Regions from separate parts of the Gottfriedia sp. NPDC057991 genome, predicted to be linked through region 1. Evidence: predicted binding sites of a transcription regulator. Region 1 holds the regulator's gene; each other region holds the start of a gene.
What was found. Region 1 encodes Rex, which represses fermentation and respiration genes when NADH is low (regulators of the CRP and FNR family bind a similar motif). Its sites were predicted from a motif close to TTGTGAAATATTTCACAA; they were not measured.
Positions count from the first base shown of each region.

Region 1 (5,935 bases):
CACATTGCTGGTCATATTTATGCTAATCAACTAGTACAGCCCCTGCAATATCCGCTATTAGCCTTAGTAGTTTCTGGTGGACATACGGAGCTTGTCTACATGAAGGAAGATGGCATTTTTGAGGTTATAGGTGAAACAAGGGATGATGCAGCAGGAGAAGCTTATGATAAGGTCGCTAGAACACTTAAATTACCTTATCCAGGTGGTCCTCACATTGATCGTCTAGCGCAAGAAGGAACTGCAACTATTCCTTTTCCTAGAGCATGGTTAGAAGAGGGTAGCTATGATTTTAGTTTTAGTGGATTAAAGTCAGCAGTTATTAACTATATGCATAATGCTGAGCAAAGAGGCGAGGAAGTATCACCAGCTGATGTCGCAGCAAGCTTCCAAGAGAGTGTAATTGAAGTAATTGTTTCAAAAACAATACAAGCTTCAAAAGAATATGAAGTTAAACAAGTTTTATTAGCCGGCGGAGTAGCAGCTAATAAAGGGTTGAGAGCTACATTACAAAAAGAGATGAATGCTTTGAGTAATATAGAATTAGTTATACCACCACTATCACTTTGTACTGATAATGCTGCTATGATTGGCGCTGCTGCATTTATCCGTTTAAAACAAAGGAAACTAGGTAATTTGGCATTAAACGGGAATCCAGGCTTGGATTTAGAGAATATGTAAGAGGTACTTATTCACAATTTTTTTATGAAATGTGGATAAGTACTTTTTATTTGTTAAAAACTTATTAAACTATGTGCACAAAAATGTGAATAACATTGCTGTATTTCTGTGGATAATGTGTATAAACCTGTGTAAAAGCTAAATTATAATTGAAAATATGTGGATAAATATGTAGATAAGAAAAAACGGATAGCAAAAAGCATATCCGTTTAGTCAATTATTCTTGTAAGTTCTCCCATTCTTCCATTAGGTCTATTAACTTAGCTTCTAAATCATTTTTCTTATTTGTTAATTCCTGTACTAATTGAAAATCACCGTAAACTTCTGGCTTACATAATTCTAGTTCGATCGTCTCTATATCAAGCTCAGATTGAGATATATTACTTTCAATTTCCTCTATACGGCGCTGAGTTTGGCGGAGCTTTTTCTTTAATTCTTTGTCTTGTTGATAATCAGAAACTGGCTGAGAGGATTGTTTAACTTGAGTTAATGTAGCTTCTTTTTCTGCTTGTTCTTTTTCAAATGCTTCGTTTTTCTTAAATTGGTAATAGTCATAATCACCCAAATAAATTGATAATCCTGCTTTTGCTAGTTCAAAAGTTTTTGTGGATAATCTGTTCATAAAGTAACGATCATGAGAAACAAATAAAATTGTTCCAGGGTAATCTAATAAAGCATTTTCTAACACTTCTTTACTATCTAAATCTAAGTGGTTAGTAGGCTCATCAAGAATTAGGAAATTAGCTTTTTTCATCATAAGTTTAGCCAAAGCTAATCTTGCCTTTTCTCCACCACTTAAAGAAGTAACAATTTTTGTCACATCATCTCCAGAAAATAAAAAGTTCCCTAATATTGTTCGAATTTCTTGTTCGGCCTTTAATGGATAATCATCCCAAAGTTCTTCTAATACTCTCTTATTAGAAGTTAGTTTTGCTTGCTCTTGATCGTAGTAGCCTACCGAAACATTTGCACCGAAATCAATCGTTCCCTGTAATTTTTCTAAATCTCCAATAATCGTTTTAAGTAATGTCGATTTACCAACACCATTTGGACCGACTAATGCGACACTATCGCCTCGATTCAATACGAATTTCATTGGCTGATCAATTGTTGGGATACGATCATAGCCAATAAATAAATCTTGTACAGACAACACATCATTACCGCTTTGTTTTTCAATTGTAAATGAAAAATTAGCTGAAGACTCGTCTCCAAGTGGCCGGTCTAATCGTACCATTCGATCTAATTGTTTCCTTCGACTTTGCGCTCTTTTTGTAGTTGAAGCACGTGCAATATTACGCTGCACAAAATCTTCAAGTTTAGAGATTTCCTCTTGTTGTTTTTCGAACTGCTTTAGCTCTTGGTCATATTGAGCTGCCTTTAGATCAAGGTACTTACTATAATTACCAACAAATCGTTGATGCTTATGATTAGATATTTCATAAACAATATTAACAACTTGATCAAGGAAATATCGATCGTGGGAAACGATTAATACTGCACCAGGATATGACTGTAAGTAACGCTCTAACCAACTAAGAGTGTCGATATCCAAATGGTTAGTAGGCTCATCCAGAATTAACAAATCAGGCTTCGTCAATAATAGCTTACCTAATGCCAGTCTTGTCTTTTGTCCACCGCTTAACGAAGAAATTTTTGTTTCGTAGTCTTCATTACTAAAACCTAGACCACTAATAATTGAACGAATATCTGCTTCAAACTGGTAACCACCGTTTTCTTTGAATGTATATTGAAGATGATCATATTCATTCATAACCTTGTCATAAACCGCTTGGTTAGAATAGACATCCTCCCTAGTCATTTTAACTTCTAATTTTCTCATATTGTCTTGCATCTCTACTAAATGATTGAAAACAGTATAATATTCTTGCCATATCGTTTGATCGCTTTGTAAACCAGAGTTTTGGGCTAGGTAGCCTACAGTAACATCTTTAGGTTTATTTATTTCACCGCCATCATAGGATATTTCACCTGCTATGATTTTCAGTAATGTAGATTTTCCAGCACCATTACGTCCAACAATGGCAACTCGATCACTCGTTTGAACTTCTAATTTTATATTTGAAAGTATAATGTCACTACCAAAATACTTTGAGACATTATTTACTTGTAAAAGAATCATGGATAGCACCTCATTGCAAAATTTTTTATCTATGTAACTGTAGACTGTCAAAATTCTTAAATATAGTGTATATTTTACATTAGAACAAGTACTTTATTACTAAAATAAAGTCAAATTACACACCATAGTAAAAAGAATTACAGTAAGTGGGGGATTAAAAAATGGATTCGGAACAAATTAAAATTCCACAAGCTACTGCTAAACGTCTACCTTTATATTACCGTTTTATAAAGAATTTGTCTTTATCAGGTAAACAAAGAGTTTCTTCAGCAGAGTTAAGTGAAGCAGTAAAGGTAGATTCCGCTACAATCAGAAGAGATTTTTCTTATTTTGGAGCACTTGGTAAAAAGGGTTATGGCTATAACGTAAATTATTTATTAACTTTTTTCTCGAAAGCGCTTAACCAACATGAAGTTATGAAAGTTGCATTAATTGGTGTTGGTAATTTAGGAACTGCATTCTTACACTATAATTTTATAAAAAATAATAATACAAAAATTGAGATGGCCTTTGATATTGATCCAAATAAAATTGGTACTGAAATAGGTGGAGTACCCGTTTATAATCTAGATAATCTAGAGGATGTTATGAATGAAGATATTCAAATCGTTATATTAACTGTTCCTGCACCTGTGGCACAATCAATAGCTGATCGATTAAATGGAAAAAATATTAGAGGAATCTTAAATTTCACACCTGCTCGAATTAGCGTACCAGAACATATTCGCATTCATCATATAGACCTAGCAGTTGAACTACAAACATTGGCATATTTTTTACAACAATAAATTTATATTAAAATAAAAACCCCCAAAAGATTGGGGGTTTTTAATGTAAATTGATCTGCTGAAAAACTACAAAAGAGTTCATTAACATATGTGTTAAGATTGGAACCATAATTGAGTTTGTTCGTTTATATAGGTAACAAAATACAAAACCGATTAGAAAGTAAGATAAAAAGAAGGGCAAGTCTCCGTGCATAAGCGAAAAAATCGCTGAACTAATCCCAGCAGAAATAATAAATGGTAAACGATTATAAAGCCTTTTAAAAATGATTCGACGAAAAATAATCTCTTCTAAAATTGGTGCAACTAGACTTGGGATGATAATAAAAGCCGGGTTAAGCTTAGCAATGTTTATGATATTCTGAGTATTTTCTGAGCCCTTATGTAAATTAAATACATAAATTAAAATTAAATTACAAACAATTTGAGTTAGCATGGTTATGAAGTAACCTAAAATAACCCAATTTATTATTGTACGATAATTAGTTTTTAGATTCTTTATTCCTTCATAAATGGGCTTATGTAATAAGATAAGTATAATAATTAATCCGGTTACGAAACTAATACAACCCCATAATGCCACCGCTTCAAGAGAAGCTGTTTTCTGATCCACTCCAACGTATAAGTTACTTTTTAATAAATAGGGCACCCCAAAAACCGCTGAATACTGAAGAACGACATACGTTAATAAAATCCATAAATCTCTAGTTTTCAATACGATAGCTCCTTTGTGTTGATATTTTTCATAACCCAAAGGTTTATAACAACACGTACATTATTTTACTCGTTTCTCTTGTTTCTTAAAAGAAATTTTCACTTTTTATTTTACTTTTGATTGTAAAGAAAAAAACTTATTAAATTTCGACAAGAAAAGTGCCTGCTTCGGGCTTGCAAAATTTTTTGATATTATTTAAACTAATAATTGTGTTAGCACTCAATATACATGAGTGCTAAAAAATAATGATTTGATTATTGAGGAGGTATTACGCATGTTAAAGCCATTAGGTGATCGTGTTGTAATTGAGCTTGTTGAGTCTGAAGAAAAAACTGCTAGTGGTATCGTGTTACCAGGTAGTGCACAAGAAAAGCCACAAGAAGGCAAAGTTGTTGCAGTAGGTACTGGCCGAGTACTTGAAAATGGTGAGCGCGTTGCTTTAGAAGTATCTGTAGGTGACCGCATTATCTTCTCTAAATATTCAGGAACAGAAGTTAAGTACGGTGGTACTGAATACTTAGTACTTCGCGAAAACGATATACTTGCAATCATAGGTTAATAAAATAAAGATACTTAAATTAAAAAATATAGTTTTTATATTATAAGGAGGTCATTTTCATGGCAAAGGACATTAGATTTGGTGAAGAAGCACGTCGAGCAATGTTACGTGGTGTAGACGCTTTAGCTGATGCTGTAAAAGTAACTTTAGGACCAAAAGGACGTAACGTAGTTCTTGAGAAAAAATTCGGTTCTCCATTAATCACAAATGATGGTGTTACAATCGCTAAAGAAATCGAATTAGAAGATGCATTTGAAAATATGGGTGCAAAATTAGTTGCAGAAGTTGCTAGCAAAACGAATGATGTTGCTGGGGACGGTACAACAACTGCGACAGTTTTAGCGCAAGCTATGATTCGTGAAGGTCTTAAAAACGTAACTGCTGGTGCAAACCCAATGGGTATCCGTAAAGGTATCGAAAAAGCAGTTGCTGTAGCAATCGAAGAATTAAAAACAATCTCAAAACCAATTGAAGGTAAAGAGTCAATCGCACAAGTTGCTGCAATTTCTTCAGCGGATCCAGAAGTTGGACAATTAATTGCTGAAGCAATGGAGCGCGTTGGTAACGATGGAGTTATCACTCTTGAAGAATCAAAAGGTTTCACAACTGAGTTAGAAGTAGTAGAAGGTATGCAATTTGACCGTGGATACTCTTCTCCATACATGGTTACAAATTCAGAGAAAATGGTTGCTGAATTAGAAAACCCATATATTTTAATCACAGATAAAAAAGTAACAAACATTCAAGAAATCTTACCAGTACTTGAGCAAGTTGTTCAACAAGGTAAACCACTATTAATCATTGCTGAGGATGTTGAAGGTGAAGCACAAGCAACAATCATCGTAAATAAATTACGTGGTACTTTCAATGCAGTTACTGTTAAAGCTCCTGGCTTCGGTGACCGTCGTAAAGCAATGTTAGAAGATATCGCAATCTTAACTGGCGGTGAAGTGATTACAGAAGAATTAGGATTAGATCTTAAAACAACTAACATCACTCAATTAGGTCGTGCTTCAAAAGTTGTAGTAACAAAAGAAAACACTACAATCGTTGAA
Region 1 covers NZ_JBHVQN010000015.1:9,330-15,264, reverse strand. The annotation lists gene tsaD (tRNA (adenosine(37)-N6)-threonylcarbamoyltransferase complex transferase subunit TsaD) at 1-678, shown strand, start outside; gene ACFVR2_RS24945 (ABC-F family ATP-binding cassette domain-containing protein) at 896-2,821, opposite strand; gene ACFVR2_RS24940 (redox-sensing transcriptional repressor Rex) at 2,983-3,609, shown strand; gene ACFVR2_RS24935 (CPBP family intramembrane glutamic endopeptidase) at 3,650-4,321, opposite strand; gene groES (co-chaperone GroES) at 4,596-4,880, shown strand; gene groL (chaperonin GroEL) at 4,940-5,935, shown strand, end outside.

Region 2 (5,935 bases), on a different contig from region 1:
TGGTGTACGATTGTATATTGTTTTAGATTTAATTGTGGGGAGAAATTGATATTTAAAGATCTTTTATTTGATTCTATGACTCCTTCTAATTTAATGTTACTGTTAGTGTAAAAATACGTTCCATCTTGTATTCTAAACCCTTCCATATGTAGAGTATGCTCTATAGATTTATCGGGGCTAATAGCGTGTAATTCAACAGTTAACATGATGAATATCTCCTCCTGTGACTTTATCTCTTACGTTCGATTCATTTCTTATTATAGAAGATAACGAAGAAAGCTCCTGTGACATTTATTACAGGTAAGTGGGGGATACGTATGATAAACATAGTTAATCACATAAAAAGAAAGTGGTCCCAATTACTAGGACCACCTTATGTGTTTATTATTAAAGCATCAGGTCGCACCAAACCATTAGATTCAGTCTTTTATAACGCCTACTAAATTATTTTTTTCACTTTCAGATAGAATGTTTTGAGACATAGGAAACAACACCTGTTCTTCTTTCATAAAATGTGAAGTTAAAACATGATAAGCTTCAATTACTAGATTACAAATTTCATCAAAGTTAATGTTAATACTTATGTCCTCAGTTTTAGCGAGGAACTGTCTGATTAAATATTTCGCCTGATCATGTTCCATTTCCATTACTGCAATAGGGCCATTTCCCTTCCAATATGTTTAGCTATTAGTTCAAATAAATGATTTTCTTCTTTTTGTGAGTGAAGATCTAGTTTGGCTATAAATGTCATGACTTTGGAGCGTAGTTCTTCTAGTTTTTTTAATTTATTTTCTAGCAAACTTTCATTTATCAATGCATTTGAGCTTTCAAATAAATCCAACTTCTAAACATTTAATCCAGCATGTTCATCCTTAAGTAACTGTAAGGCTTCACATAATTCTACTTGATTATTATTTCCAATCATATTATGACATTCAAACATATTTTTTTCCTCCAAATAGAGTAATTCACTAACTTAATAATATAAAATATTGACTAACAGTAATGTGATTCTACTCACATTTGAAATGGGGATGGATTTTTGGAAAACTAAATAGACGGTTTCTTTTATCTGCTTCAGTGATGTTTTTGACAAGTTATAGATATAGGATAAACTACATTTTAAGTTAGTTTATTTTACTCTTACTTGTAGATAGATCACTAAATTGACCAATATAATAAATCACTTTCCCATTATCGTTACACACTTGAGTGATCGTCAGCCATTCTAAATAAACTTCACCATTTTTACGCTTGTTCCAAATTTCACCTTGCCAATTACCTTGATCTTTGAGCTGTTTCCAAAGTTGTGAATAAAATGCTTTGTTGTGATGTCCAGATTGAAGGATACTTGGCTTTTTCCCAAAGACTTCTTCTTTTTTGTAGCCTGTTACTTTAGTGAAGAAAGGATTTACTTTTTGAATTATGCCTTGTTCATTTGTAACCATCATTGCTTGGGCTGTATTTTCTAATATTTTATATTCCGTTTTTAATTTTTCACGGAAAGTCATCCATACGACAATAACAAAACTAAGAAGCGCAAACTCAGATAATGCCATAAATCCAATCGCATAATGTCCTGTCAAGCTAAACACAGTTGTTAAAATTAATGGTGGGAAGAAGCCTCCCAAACCTCCCATAGCAGCAACTAAGCCATTTACAATTCCAGCTTGTTTTGTAAAATAAAGTGGCACTAATTTAAAGATTGTACCGTTTCCGATCCCTGCACAAACTGCTACTAATAAAACCCCAACTGTGTATAGTTTAATAGTAGGAGAAAAAGATAATAGAACGCCTGAGAATGTTAGTCCACCAAAGACAAATAATAAAATATTGAAAGGATTGAATTTATCTGAAAGAAGACCACCGATTGGTCGGAAAAATGTTGCTAGAGCAATGAATCCAGCCGTACGTATACCAGCATCAACAGGACTTAAATTAAAATTATTAACTAAGAAATTTGGTAAATAGATTGTAAATGCAACAAACGACCCGAAAGTAATGAAATAGAATAAATTAAGTGACCATAAAGTAGAATTACGATAAACCTCTTTTACCTGCTTTACAATCGGAACATTTACTTTCTTCTCATTTTTATCACCAAAGATAAAATTTAATAGGGCAAACGCAATTAGTAATACTAAATAAAATCTGACTGTTGTTTCCCAACCAAATGATTTAGCTAAAACAGGTGCGGAAAATGCAGTAATGGCTGTACCGATATTACCAGATCCGTAGATTCCATTCACAAAACCATGTTTATTTGAAGAGTAATACTTTGGTAGTGAAGTTACTCCGATTGAAAAGATTGCACCACCTATACCAACAAACAATCCTCCAATAACTAAATCTAAAAGTGAATCAGCATGACTAATGAAAAATACAGGAAATAAAAGTGCAAGAAAACAGATGGTGAAAATAGGTCTAGCTCCAAATCGATTTGTGTAATACCCGATTGGAATACGGAGGATGCTTCCTAAAATTACAGGGATAGCAGTGACTAAAGAGACTTGACCATTTGTTAATTCAATATCTTGGCGAATATTTGGCATGAGTGAAGAAATGATTACCCATACCATGAACCCTACGATGAGACTTGATGTTTGAAGAGGTAATTGGATTTTAGAACTTTTCATATAATGATGCCCCTTTCAATGGATCAATAATAAAATTTACTAACTAAATATTACCAATCAATCGAAAGAAACGTTGTGAAGTATATCACACAAATGAGGCAAGGATGAAGAAGATATTTTAAATTATTCGTTAACTCATCATATTGAAAATTTCTTCGTAAGTACTTTGAAGGTTTTTATGTAAAGAGCGCAAAATATTACGTTTTAAAACAGGCTCTTTAATAGACAAGCTTTTTATAAATAAATATGGGACTTCTAAATATGTCGAAGACTGGGTAACTTCAAGAATAATAGAATTGTTAACATGAGTATGCAGAAAAATACTAGGTAAGCAAACATCACTTGATTTTAAGTAACCAATTTTATATTGAAGGCCACTCGATTCTCTCATATGAACATTTACCTTTCCGGTTAAAATGATAATCATATTCTGTTCACTGCGAATAGGTATATTTTCATTTGTTTCTCTAAAGTATAGATGGGAAGCATCAACTATTTTTCTTAAGAGTTTATGATTGATATCTTGAAACAAACAGAGGCTTTTCAAATAAAGTAAATAATCAGATTTATACATTTTTTTCTCTCCCTATATTACAAGAACGTATATTTTCATCATTATATAAAAACGATTTGAACCAAACTGTGACTCTTTTCACACATATAGCTAAAATAATAGCAATCAGATGTTGTGAAATCAGTAAGATAGATGGGAAAGGGGGGATTTTGCGGATCAAACTATCTTAAAGAGAAATACAAGTAAATAAAAAATAAATAACCTTAACTATTTAGTGCCTAAGTTAAGGTTACTTAATATCAAGCATTTAATTATGTTATGTAAAGACAAATTTAATCAGCTTAATACTTAAATAGTCTTATAGAGAACTAATCTATGTTACATATATCTTTTGGGCAGTTATCACAGCCGATTTCATTTTTAAGAAATTGTAAGTCTTTGATGATAATTTTTCCATCAGGCGAATAACTAATAACATTTTTTTTCTTTAAATCACTTAACATCCGATTAACACTTTCTCTAGTAGCGGCACAAAACTTAGCTAATTCTTGATTGGTAAGATGAATATTAAGAAGAATTCCGTTTTCTATTAATTCCCCGTAAGAGTTCGATATACGGATGAGTGTAGAGTAAAGTGCGCCTTTTTTACCACTTAATACTAAGTCTCGAATCTTTGTTTGATTTTTTCTGAGATGAGTAGAAATCCATTTCATAAATTCAAATGTCAATGGAGCATGGTTAATTAGTTTTTCCTCCAAAATATCTTTCGGAATGACCTGCACTTCTGCTGCTTCTAATGCGTAAGCGCTAAGCATATAATTTGCATCCTCTGAAAAGAGAGTCAATTCACCAATTAAGTCATCTTTTTTACAAATGCGAAGATTTAATTCATCACCATATAGAGTCAGCTTACTTATTTGGATCATTCCTGATTTAATTAGATACAATTCTTTAGCATCTTCACCTTCTTGAAATAAGAAGGTGCCTTTTTTTACTGGACGAGTTGATCCGATTGACTGTAATAAGGAAGCCAAATCTTCAGAAACGATTGAAAGGTCACTTTTTCTATTATTATTTTTTTCCATTAAAGTATCTCCGCTCCGTTAAAGTTGAACACCATGTTTTTATGTATTTATCAAGAAAACAAGTATTTTATGTATTACATTTATTATTATAATACCATTCTATTGAATAGCATAGAACTCTAAGGAGATAGAATTTGAAAAGATTGACGTTAGTAGGTTAAATTTGCATGTGGCAAATGGATAAGTAACTCCTCCAAAAAATTATTCTGGAACATAAATACTGATTAGTTTAAACAACAAGTTTGTGACATACATCATACGGTGAAATAATTTTGTATGCTAATATAAACTAAAAATCGTACAAAAGATGAAGGGGGGCGAAAAAAATGACGAATATTCTCGATACCCGCAATCGACCATTACGTGATTTAAGAATATCCGTAACCGACCGTTGTAACTTTAGATGCAGCTACTGTATGCCTAAAGAGATATTTGGAGTTGACTATCCCTTTATGAGTAAAGATGAAATCCTTTCCTTTGAGGAAATTGTTCGATTAGCAAATTTATTTGCAAAAATAGGTGTGGAAAAAATTCGTTTAACAGGGGGGGAACCTCTTTTAAGAAAAGATCTACCAATTCTAGTTAAGCGTCTTTCAAAAATTGAAGGAATTAAATATGTGACGTTAACAACAAATGGTGTATTTTTGGCAAAAAACGCCAAAGCACTTAAAGAAGCCGGAATTTGCCGTGTAAATGTGAGCTTAGATTCACTGGATGATAAAGTTTTCATGAAGATAAATAATATGAATACGAGTGTTGCCACAGTTTTAAACGGAATTTTTGCAGCTAGGGAAGCAGGACTAGAAGTCAAAGTAAATATGGTAGTAAAGAAAGGTTTAAATGATACTGAAGTATTACCAATGGTGCGTTTTTTTAAAGAGAAAAATATTACATTACGATTTATAGAATATATGGATGTAGGATGTACAAATGGATGGAATTTTAAAGACGTTATCTCGAAGAAGCAATTATACGATATGATCCATGAACAATATAAGTTGGAGCCAGTAGGGCAGGATTTCATTGGCGAGGTAGCAAAACGCTATCGATATAAAGGAACGAATACTGAGGTCGGATTTATCTCATCAGTTACAGAAACTTTCTGCGGTTCATGTACGAGAGCCCGCCTATCTACAGATGGAAAGCTATACACCTGTTTATTCGCTTCAGAAGGGTATGACTTAAGGAAAATGTTGCGCACTGGGGATACAGATAAATACATTTCAGCAACAATTCAATCAATATGGGAAAAAAGAGATGACAGATACTCTGAGATCCGTACAGAAGAAAGTCATAAATATCGCAAAATTGAAATGTCTTATATTGGTGGATAAAAAAACAACTATTATTTTATAGTTGTTTTTTTATTGTTCGTCTCTGATTCATCCATTTATATTAGAATCCGCTAATTTTGTAAAAATTTGACGTAGATATAGTAGAGAAGGATTACTCAATTTATTTATATTAAAATTAATTGTTATGTAGATTATGTGGAAGAGGAAGAAAATTAAGGGATAATCCATTAATTGTGTATTGCGGCTCTGCCGAAACAAACATAATAAAAAACTTCTCATTTAAGAGAAGTTTTTTGTTCATTTAGGGTTTTATCCTTGTAATATTGTTCCTTGTAAAATTGTTTTCAAATCATCTTGTGCATTTGTAATTAATTTTAAGCCAAATGTATCAACTAATACATTTAA
Region 2 covers NZ_JBHVQN010000001.1:854,996-860,930, forward strand. The annotation lists gene ACFVR2_RS04305 (hypothetical protein) at 1-206, opposite strand, end outside; gene ACFVR2_RS04310 (hemerythrin domain-containing protein) at 420-656, opposite strand; gene ACFVR2_RS04315 (nitrate/nitrite transporter) at 1,128-2,636, opposite strand; gene ACFVR2_RS04320 (cyclic nucleotide-binding domain-containing protein) at 2,767-3,210, opposite strand; gene ACFVR2_RS04325 (Crp/Fnr family transcriptional regulator) at 3,519-4,235, opposite strand; gene moaA (GTP 3',8-cyclase MoaA) at 4,562-5,569, shown strand; gene hcp (hydroxylamine reductase) at 5,840-5,935, opposite strand, start outside.
Region 2: the regulator Rex is predicted to act here: its motif matches at 2,710-2,727, upstream of ACFVR2_RS04315 (nitrate/nitrite transporter).

Region 3 (5,935 bases), on a different contig from region 1:
ATAATATTACATTTTGAAAGACTGTATCAATTTTTAAATCGAATCCTAACAGAGTAACAATATACGTTTTTAGCCAAACTACTAACGCAACCAATAATACGAATCGTACGCGTAAAAATGTTGCTTTAAATGAAGTAGGCATAGTCTAATCCCCCTTAAATACAAACAAACTAGCGGTCATTCACTAGCTTTTCTTTAAATATGCATCTCTCTAAGTCGTCAAAATTTATCGTACTCCGTTTAATTTTAAAAATCAATAGGAAATACGATTTCGTTATGTAAATCTGTTCGACAAAATATTCAAACTTCTTATAAAATAAAAAAGAAATAGGTTACTAGTAAACCAATCAGACTGCCCGCTAAGCGCTCGCTTTCTTCGTTACTTCGTCTGTTGAGCGGTGCTCATTACCGTCTAGGGTAACTCCGCTCCTCATCAGCCTTCGTGCCTCGAAAGACAAGCGCCTGCAATCAGTCTGATCACCAAGTTATTAGAACTTTGTCTGCTACAACCTATTTCTTTTCATTTTATGGACAACTATCTTATTCTATGCTTCTTAATAATAATTTTTTAAGCATTGGTTTTAATTGAAGTCTTAAATCTTCTGCATTTGAGGCGATTAAGTAATGGTGCTGATATATATTTTTCATTAATTGTGAAGTTTCTTCTTGATGTTCTTCTTCTTCAATGAAAGTACCGATTACTTCAATTCCAAGTTTTCTAGCTTGTTTAACTGCTTCATGCGTATCGATAATCCCATCCTGGAAATAATCTAAAGCTGAAGGTTCGCCATCTGTAAACACGAGCAAAAATTTATGCTTTTCTGAGCGTTTAGCGAGTTCTTCTGAAACAATTCGAATCATTAAGCCGTCACGATTGTCCTCTTCTTCTTGAAGCTGCATAATATTTGGACCTACTGAAGGTGATAAAGAGCTTGAAAACGGAATGACTTGATGTAAAATATTTGGTTTGTTTTCTTTTGTAGCATTTGAAGCATCCTCCCAAAAGCCACTAATACTATGAGAGATTTTTAATTGTTTTAAAGTTTCATGGAATAAAATGACGCTTTTTTTCACTTCATCCATTTTATTAAACATCGATCCTGAGCAATCAACTAATAAGTAGAATACAGCATCTAATTCTTTCGATTCAGTTTGTTTTTTATAAAACATTTTAGGAGTTTCTTCTGTGAAAAGTCGAACCCATTTTTTATTTAACCTACCATAGTATTTATCAGTAGGTGCATTTTGTTTGTTTTCTAAAGATTTTTCAATCGTTTTTCTTAGCTCTTTAACATCTTTAGATACCATTGAAGACAATGTAGAATACTGTTTCTTTTCAGTAACTGTTTGCCCAATTGCTTCTTTATATTTAATCGAAACATTACTATTGTACTTACCAAAAGGATTTTGCTGTGAAGAGGATGAATTCGTAGCCTCATGTGAATCAGTTTGTTTTGACTTTTTATTCTCTCCTTGTTTGGAGGAACCAAATGCATTTGCAATTGCCTGATCGCCGGCCTCTTCTTCTCGTGCAAAATTTGCTTTAATAGAAGTTTTTGTACCACTTTCAACTTCAAATCGTAAAAAATTATCATCTGTTTCATTATTTTTACTTTCTCTATGCCAGGTTGATAATCTCTCATCTTCGCTATTTCTTTCATCAAGACCCTCTTGCTGGTCGTCATTTTGAAGCTCTTTTACCTTACTATTACATGAAGTTAATTCATTAATTTTATTTAATGGTAAATAGCCAAAGTATGTGTGAATCATATCTTCCCTATACAGTGAGAGTAATCTCTGCTGCACTCTATATACAATAGAAGCAATATCACTTGTTTTCTTAGCTTCAAAAGCTTGAAAGAGGATGGGTAAAATATCCTCGAGTTGTTCATTCGTTTGATAAGTTAATTGAGTAGAAGTAAGTGAAAGATAAATTAAACAAAACAATTGATCTAATTGGAAATTACGCATTTCATTTGCTTTAAATTGTGATTGAAAATAATGTCTATATATATTTTTTCTCGTAGAAAATAATTGTCTTGTACCTGGTCTTTGATGAATTATCAACTCTTCAAGTCGGATATCCTCTAGAAGGACAAATAATTGTGTGAAAAAACTTTTTAAATGTGTTTCTTGCAATTCCTTTAATGTATCTTTGAATTCACTAAAATCTGAGTAATGTTTATTACCTAAAGCTTTTAAGTACACATCTGATTTCAAACCTTGTAACTGTGTACTATGCTCTTGTGTATCCCAAAAATGACTTACAGTAAATTTTTCTTCTTCATCGTCGTAATACGCCTGAAAATCAAATTCTAAAAATGAATTACGATCTTTCGAAAGAGAAATCGATAAATTTTCCATTTGAAGAAAAGTGGAAGCGTCGATTTTTTTATTGTTAAAAATGATTTGTTTCATATATTAATCATCACTCATTTCAAGAAAGAAAATAACTTTCAGCTAGTTCTCTAACAGTTTCACGCTCAATGTCATCACTTAATTTAGCGATAATTGTTCGTTCAATCGCTCGAAGTACTGGTATATGAACAGATAAATCACATGCGTCAAGAACACCACGAATACTTGCTGCATCTTCACTAATTCTGCCTTCGCTTGCTAATGGAATTAAATCACTTGAAAAACTTGTGAATTTCTTAAGTAGTTCTTCATCTTTAAGCTCAGATTCATCTTTTAATAACTGAAGTAATGATTCTCCGTTAATGTATGGAACATCTATAATAATGAAGCGATTTTTTAAAGCTTCATTTAATTCGCTTGTTCCTACATATCCTTCATTAATTGCTGCGATTACTCTAAAGTTTTCGTCACCTTTTACTACTTCTTGAGTAAATGGATTTGTAATCATTTTTCGATAATCAAGTGCACCATGTAGTAATGGTAATGTTTCTGGTTTAGCCATGTTAATTTCATCGATATATAAAATATGACCTTTCTTCATTGCTTTCATTAAAGGTCCATCGATGAATATTACTTCAGATCCGTTCGTGTTAGAAGTAATTGTGTTGTAACCAACAATTCCTTCTAAATCTAAATCGACTGAACAGTTTATGCTATGCATTGGTTGATAAAACAATTTTGATAGAGTCTCAGCTAAAACGGTTTTACCACTTCCTGTTGGACCTTTTAATAATATATTTTTTCCAAGTAGAAGGGCAGTAATAGCATCTTCTAAAATGGTTTTGTCTTGAGAAACATATTGTTTTGTTCCGATTAATAATTGCTCTTCTTTTAGAACTTTTTGAATTTGTTCATTATATATTAAATTTAATTTTTCATTAATCGAACTTGAAAGATTTAGTTGTGTATTCATAAATTACTCCTTTAAATAAACATTGTTCAATTTCGTTTTTGTATTAACCATAGTATTATCACATATCCGAATTGTGAATGTCTTGTCCATATTTTTTAGTGAATTTGCTAATACAGTTTCTATCTTTTGAGTATAACAGTTTGTTGTTTAACAGGAAAGTTTTCAGAGCGAATTACTATATATATGAAGCAACTGTAATTTAGTGGAAAGAATTAGGTGTTAGTATTATTAACATCAAAACTACTTTGTTCAATATTTCACAATATGTTCATAATTTAAGTGAAAGTTTCAGTTCATCGTATGATAAATTATATACGTAATCTGTTATATACCTAATTAGCTTTCTGTATTATATACAGAAGAGGAGGAGTAATACGATGGAACAATGGAGACAATTTGAAACTGGACGATGGGAAAAATCGATTGATGTAAGAGACTTTATTCAAAAAAATGTTAATTCTTATGTTGGAGATGAATCTTTTCTTGTTGGTCCAACTGATGCAACTAGCAAGCTTTGGGATATAGTACTTAAGCTATCTAAAGAAGAACGCCAAAAGGGCGGAGTTTTAGATATGGATACGAAAATTGTATCTACGATCACTTCACACGAACCAGGTTACTTAGAAAAAGAATTAGAACAAATTGTTGGATTCCAAACGGATAAACCTTTTAAAAGATCATTACAACCATTTGGTGGAATTCGAATGGCTGAAGCATCATGTGAATCTTATGGATATAAAGTTGATGAAGAAATAAGCAAAATATTTACAGAATATCGAAAAACGCATAATCAAGGCGTATTTGATGCTTATACAGCAGAGATGAAAGCAGCAAGGCGTTCAGGCGTTATTACTGGTCTACCTGATGCATATGGTCGAGGAAGAATTATAGGTGACTATAGAAGAGTAACACTATATGGTGTAGATCGACTAATTAAAGATAAAATTGATACATTAAATAAAATGACAAGTGTAATGTCAGAAGAAGTAATACGAGATCGTGAAGAACTAAATGAACAAATTCGTGCATTAAATGAATTAAAACAAATGGCTGCAAAACATGGATTTGATATTTCTGGACCGGCAACAAATGCAAAAGAAGCTTTCCAGTGGTTATATTTTGGTTATTTAGCAGCTATAAAAGAGCAAAATGGGGCGGCGATGAGTTTAGGTCGAGTTTCAACATTTTTAGATATTTATATTGAACGCGATATTGAAGAGAATACTTTAACCGAAAAAGAAGCACAAGAATTAGTCGATCATTTTGTAATGAAACTACGATTAGTTATGTTTGCTCGTACCCCTGATTATAATGAATTATTTTCTGGCGATCCTACTTGGGTAACAGAATCAATCGGTGGAATAGGAATAGATGGTCGTCCACTTGTAACGAAAAACTCATTCCGCTTTTTAAATACTTTAGATAATTTAGGACCAGCTCCAGAACCAAACTTAACTGTCCTTTGGTCAGAAAAACTACCAGTTGGATTTAAACAATATTGCGCTAAAATGTCGATTAAAACTAGCTCAATTCAATATGAAAATGATGATATCATGCGTCCGGAATATGGTGATGATTATGGTATTGCATGTTGCGTATCCGCTATGACAATCGGTAAACAAATGCAATTCTTTGGTGCACGTGCAAATCTTGCTAAAGCACTATTATACGCAATTAACGGTGGTAAAGACGAAAAGTCAAAAGCTCAAGTAGCACCTATGTATGCTCCGATTACATCTGAGTATCTTGACTATGAAGAAGTGAAAATGAAGTTCGACGTTTTATTAGATTGGTTAGCAGGCTTATATGTTAATACATTAAATTGTATCCACTTTATGCATGATAAATATAGCTATGAACGAATTGAAATGGCGTTACATGATGCAAACGTAAAACGTACAATGGCAACAGGTATTGCAGGATTGTCAGTATGTGCTGATTCATTATCAGCAATTAAGCATGCAAATGTTAAAACAATTCGCGATGAGAATGGAATCGTTGTTGATTTTGAAATTGAAGGAGACTATCCAAAATACGGGAACAACAATGATCTTGTAGATGAAATTGCAGTAGAACTTGTTGAAAGCTTTATGGCAAAAGTAAGAAAGCATAAAACATATCGTAATTCAATTCATACAACATCAGTGCTAACGATTACGTCTAATGTTGTTTATGGTAAAAAGACAGGTAATACACCAGACGGAAGAAAAGCAGGTGAACCATTTGCTCCTGGTGCCAATCCATTACATGGTCGCGATACAAATGGAGCTCTAGCATCATTAAGTTCAGTAGCGAAATTACCTTACGAAGATGCACAAGATGGAATTTCAAATACTTTCTCAATCGTTCCGAAAGCTTTAGGTAAAGACGAGAGTACACAAATATTAAACTTAGTAGCAATGTTAGATGGATATACAGAAAAAGGTGGTCATCACTTAAACGTAAATGTATTCAACCGAGAAACATTAATGGATGCGATGGAACATCCTGAAGAATATCCGCAATTAACGATTAGAGTCTCGGGTTATGCAGTTAACTTCATAAAACTAACTAGGGAACAACAAATTGACGTAATCAATAGAACTTTCCACGGTTCTATGTAAA
Region 3 covers NZ_JBHVQN010000004.1:26,704-32,638, reverse strand. The annotation lists gene ACFVR2_RS14665 (LTA synthase family protein) at 1-142, opposite strand, end outside; gene ACFVR2_RS14660 (vWA domain-containing protein) at 541-2,418, opposite strand; gene ACFVR2_RS14655 (ATP-binding protein) at 2,438-3,331, opposite strand; gene pflB (formate C-acetyltransferase) at 3,709-5,934, shown strand.
Region 3: the regulator Rex is predicted to act here: its motif matches at 3,577-3,594, upstream of pflB (formate C-acetyltransferase).

Region 4 (5,935 bases), on a different contig from region 1:
TCTGTTGTTTCACCTGCATGCATAAACACTACTAATTGAAGAGCCGCCTGTAAAAATGCTGTTAAAAGCAATATTGTCATCCCAACTGTAAATGACAAGTTAAAGAAGTAGACTACAAGCGCGATCCCAGTTAGAATCATTGAAAAAGTAAAGCCTTTAACTTGTTTAATAGGAAATAATTCTTTCATTCTTACATCAATCCTTTCAGATAAACAAAGCTAAAAATGAAGATCCATACTACGTCTAAAAAATGCCAGTAGAGTGAAAAAATAAATGTTTTATTAGCAATTTCTGGAGTGATTCCTCTTTTTCGAATTTGTAACATGATAAATAATCCCCAAAAAAATCCAAGTGTAACATGAGCTCCATGTGTACCTAGAGTTGTTAATAGAATTGCAGTAAATGCGCTTGTTTGTAATTCTGCACCCATATGCATATAATGTACGAATTCTGATATCTCAAAACTTACAAATACTAAACCAAGAATTAGTGTAATCGCAAAAAATGAAATTACTGCAGTTTTTCGACCAATACGCATAGCATGGATTGCTAATCCTATAACAAAGCTACTCGCTAATAAAACAATCGTTTCAATTAATACCGGTGTAATTTCAAAAATTTCTGCCCCAGTAGGACCATGTCCAGTTCGATTGACTAATGTAAAATAAGAGGCAAAAAGAGTTCCGAAAAGCATGATTTCTGCACCTATAAATATCCAAAACCCTAATATGTTTAGTTGATTTTGTTCTGTACTATATTCTAATGGGAGTGAATTTATTAATTTCATCGATTAGGCACCTCTAAATTCATTTTCATTTTCTCTAATTTTTTCTACAGGAATATAGTGGCCTTTATCAATTTCAAAAGAACGAAGCCCCATTAAAACAAAGATTCCTATTGCAGAAATAATTACAGGAATCCACATTGAAAAGACAAATGAGAATCCAAAAACAAATATAATGCAACCCATGATAAAAGGTGCGCCACTATTATTTGGCATATGAATTTTATCATAATGCCCTTTAAAGATCGGTATTCCTAATTTCTTCGCATCCCAAAATGCTTCAATCGAATGTATTTCAGGGGTAATAGCGAAATTATAAGAAGGAACTGGACTATGAGTAGCCCATTCTAAAGTACGAGCATCCCATGGGTCTGAGCTAATATTCCTAGATGCATAACGAATACTATAATAAATGTTAAAGACTAGTAAGATAAACCCTACTGCCAATCCAATTGCTCCAATAAAAGATAATAAATTCAATGGACCAAATCCAGTAGATTCTGAATAAGTATACATACGACGAGCTTGCCCATTTAATCCAGTAAAGAACATTGGGAAAAATGTTACGTTAAAGCTAATTGCGATAAACCAGAATGCCCATTTTCCAATTCGTTCATTTAACATAAAACCAAACATTTTAGGCCACCAGTAGGTAAGTCCAGCTATCATGGCAAAAACGACACCTGGAATGATTGTGTAATGGAAATGGGCTACTAAAAACATCGTATTATGGTATTGATAATCAGCGGCAGACATCCCAAGCATCACGCCAGTTACACCGCCAATCGTAAAGATTGGAATGAAACCTACAGAATATAACATCGGAACGGTAAAAACGATTTTACCTCTCCAAAGCGTGAACAGCCAATTAAAGATTTTAATTCCAGTTGGAATGGCGATTGCCATTGTTGTAATTGAGAATATACTATTCGTTAATGCACCTTGACCCATTGTAAAGAAGTGATGAGTCCAAACTAAGAATGATAGAAAAGAGATAATTAACATTGAGTAAACCATTGATTTATATCCATATAAGTTTCGACGTGCAAATGTGGAGATGATCTCACTATAGACACCGAAAGCGGGTAAAACCAGGATATATACTTCTGGGTGTCCCCATACCCAAAAGAGATTTGCCCAAAGCATATCCATCCCACCATTTGTCGTTGTAAAGAAATTTGTACCGAAAAGTCTGTCCATCGTACCCATCAAAAGTGCCACTGTTAAAACTGGAAATGCAAATACTACAATTACATTTGCCGTAAGAGCAGACCAAGTGAAAATTGGCATTTTAAAAAGTGTAATACCCGGTGCCCTCATTTTTAAAATCGTTGTGACAAAATTAATTCCAGAAAGCAAAGTACCAAGTCCAGCAATTTGGAGTGCAATCATATAATAGTTTGAGCCAACTGAATTACTCAGTTCGTTACCAGCAAGTGGGAAATATGAGGTCCATCCAGCATCTGGAGATCCTCCAATTACAAATGAGATATTTAATAACATCGCTCCCATAAAAAACAACCAAAAGCTAAGTGCATTTAAACGTGGGAATGCTACATCACGTGCACCAATTTGAAGAGGTACAACAAAGTTCATGAGAGCATAGATAAATGGCATAGCCATAAAAATAATCATGACAAGCCCATGAGTCGTAAATATTTCGTTATAATGCTGTGCATCTAACAACGTATTTTCAGGAACGGCCGTCTGAGCCCGCATCAAAATGGCATCTACACCACCACGGAAAAGCATTAGCAATGCAGATAATAGATACATAATTCCAATTCGTTTATGATCAACGGTTGTTAACCATTCTCTCCATAAATAACCCCATTTTTTGAAATAGGTTAAACCAGCTACAATAGCAATTACAGTTATTCCAATAGCGATCATCGATGCATAAATAGCAGGGTTTGGATGTGGAATCGCAAATCGCTCAAAAAATTCCATAATACATTAACTCCTTTAACTACATTTATATTTGAAAATTACCGAAAGATTAATGACTAGAGTGTTTTGAATGCTGTTCCATTTCAGAGTCCATTTCATTTTCACTAGAGTGATGACTATGACCTTCTTCATTTGGAGGTAAGTACTCCAAGTGAGTTCCAGTAAACGTTAATTCTCCAAGATGCCCTGGTTTTAACAACTGTGTGAACTTTTCTTTTGTTAGAAGTGGAGCGGTTTTCTTAACATCTTTAACCCAATTATTAAATTTGTTTACAGGGACCGCTTCAACATTAAAAGTATTTTCAGCAAATCCTTTCCCACTGAAATTTGCATTACGTCCCATATATTCACCTGGAACATCAGCTGCTAAGTATAATGTAGTGACCATGTCTGACATAGCGTATTTTTGCCCCCCCAATTGTGGAATCCAAAAACTTGTGATTGGACCGTCTGAATATAATTTAAATTCTAGTGGTCTATTTGTTGGAATATATAAGTAATTTACCGTCTCAATATTTTCTTCTGGATAACTGAAATGCCATTTCCAATTAGATGAAGTTGCGTAAATTATTAATGGTTTCTTATTTGCATATCCAGTCGGGGCAGACTCGACCTTATTGTTGCTTTGTACCGAAACGATTGAAAGAAAAATGATGATCAATACTGGAATCCCAACACAAATCATTTCAACCATTACACTACCTTTAATTTTAAGAGGTTCATAATCGTTACTTTGCTTAGATGAACGATATTTAAATAGCATATAACCTAAAATAAGGAAGACGACCAAGACAATTAAAGACATAATCCAAATGGATAACATAATATCTTTCGCTTGAGTCTGAGCTTGAGGTCCTTTAGGATCCAACACCTTTACTCGTTCGCAACCAGATAACAAAATGAGAATAGAAATAAAAAAAGTTTGTAAGGTCCATTTATTCTTCATGAACAAACTCCTTTTCGATTATTTTCATTTCATAACGTAATTATCGAGTTGATTTGATTCACAATTGGTTAAAATATAGAACCAAAAATATTGAAAGTCAACGTAATCGGAATTTCTGTCAATAAATGTTCACATTAAAAAAAAAGTGATTTTACAAGTATTTGAAGTGATATTTGATTTCAAAATCAAGTATCAATAGTTGATAATTCTGGTTTTCTTCAGATTGTCTACTTAACAATTTTTGATGGAAATATTGTTTTTTTGTAAAGTGGATGGTAAAACTATTGGATAATTGGATGAGTAGGAATCAAGGAAATTAAACTATAATAGATGAATTATTTTATTAATACTAAGTCGTTAAAAATAGGTTTCATAGTAGGTTGAAAATAAGAATTAAATATACATTTATGTGAGAAAGAATAATGAATTGCGAGGAATATTGTCAATGGAATGGAAACCCAATCGTGAAGCGAAAAAAGCTATCTATAAACAACTTGCGGAGTACATCGAAGAAGGAATAGTTAACGGTACTTTTCCACTAGATAAACCTCTTCCTTCAGAAAGGCATTTAGCAAAAGAATTTAACATTAATCGAAGCACAGTAGTTGCAGCTTATGATGAATTGGAATCAAATGGACTTATTGAAAGAAATAGAGGAAGCGGAACAACTATAAGTAAAGATATTTGGGGGATTACTAAGAAGCGAATACCCAGTTGGAACAGATATGTTGAAGCTGGCTCTTTTCTACCAAATTTGCCTGTAACTCAAAGAATTCGTCAAAAGACAGCAGACGATAAGTTAATTAATTTAGCTAGTGGTGAGTTGTCAGAAGATTTATTTCCCATGAAATCATTAAGAGAAATTACCTCCACTCGATCATTCATTGGGAGTCTTGGATATGATCATCCACAGGGTTACAAATTATTAAGAGAGACAATAGTAAAGCATGTTAAACAGTATCGAAAAATTGAAACGAATTCTTCATCAATTTTAATTACATCAGGTGCTCAACAAGCATTATATTTAGTTGTTCAATGTTTGCTAAACCCTGGAGATTCAGTAGCTATTGAAAATCCTTCATATGCATTCAATCTACCGATTTTTAAATCAGCTGGGGTTAAAACTTATTTACTACCGGTAGATCATAATGGGGTAAACCCAAAAGATATAATCGAATTACATAAAAAACACAGAATCAGAATGCTGTTCTTAAATCCAACCTATCAAAATCCGACCGGAACTAATCTAAGCCATGACCGGCGTAAGTCCATATTAGATATATCTTCAGAACTTGGTATTCCTGTGATTGAAGACGATCCATATAGTTTAACGTCTTTTAATGGAGAAACTGTCTCTACATTAAAATCAATGGATGAAAATGGAAATGTATTATATATAAGCTCCTTGTCAAAGATTGTAGCTTCTGGATTAAGGATTGGGTGGATAATTGGTCCAAAAGCTGTAATTGAAAGATTATCGGATGCTAAACAACAAATAGATTTTGGTCATTCTGGATTTACACAATGGATTGCAAATGACTTTTTAGAAGCTGAAAATTTTCATTTACATATTAAAAATTTAGTGAAGCAGCTAGAAAAAAGAAGAAATCAAATTGTCAAAAGCCTCCTGTTTTATTTAAAGGATCAGGTAGAATTTACTGAGCCTCAGGGTGGTATCCATATTTGGTGTAAATTAAAAAAGGAAGTTAATGAAGTACAATTACTAGAAGAATCAATCAAAAAAGGGGTAATCTTTGCACCGGGTTCAACAATGGGATCCGAAAAAGGGTTTGTCCGTTTTACATTTGCAAGAGAGGATGAAAAGTCAATTGATGAAGGGATAAAAAGATTTTCTAAAGCACTCAAATCTATTTGAACTAGGAATCATGTAATTATCATGGTTCTTTTTTTTATTCATTATTTTGTAAGTGGATGGGCTAAAAAGTGCTACATTGGACGGTTTAAATTTTTACAGATTTTTTATAATGAAACTGTGGAAACAATCCACGAATTCATAACGTTACATGATAGTTTATAGAGTGAATTGATTCACAATTATCTTTCACTTTTCCAATTGCTATTAAACTATGTAAATATATATTTTTAGAAATATAGCAGATTCAGTGGAATCAACACAGAGTTCAAAACACAAAATTGATAAGGGGAGTAAACCATGGAATATACAAATATTATTGATCACACATTATTATCGCCAGATACTGATGAAGTAGGCATTATAAAGTTATGTTATGAAG
Region 4 covers NZ_JBHVQN010000001.1:1,430,654-1,436,588, forward strand. The annotation lists gene qoxD (cytochrome aa3 quinol oxidase subunit IV) at 1-188, opposite strand, end outside; gene qoxC (cytochrome aa3 quinol oxidase subunit III) at 191-787, opposite strand; gene qoxB (cytochrome aa3 quinol oxidase subunit I) at 791-2,734, opposite strand; gene qoxA (cytochrome aa3 quinol oxidase subunit II) at 2,784-3,680, opposite strand; gene pdxR (MocR-like pyridoxine biosynthesis transcription factor PdxR) at 4,126-5,556, shown strand; gene deoC (deoxyribose-phosphate aldolase) at 5,854-5,935, shown strand, end outside.
Region 4: the regulator Rex is predicted to act here: its motif matches at 3,727-3,744, upstream of qoxA (cytochrome aa3 quinol oxidase subunit II).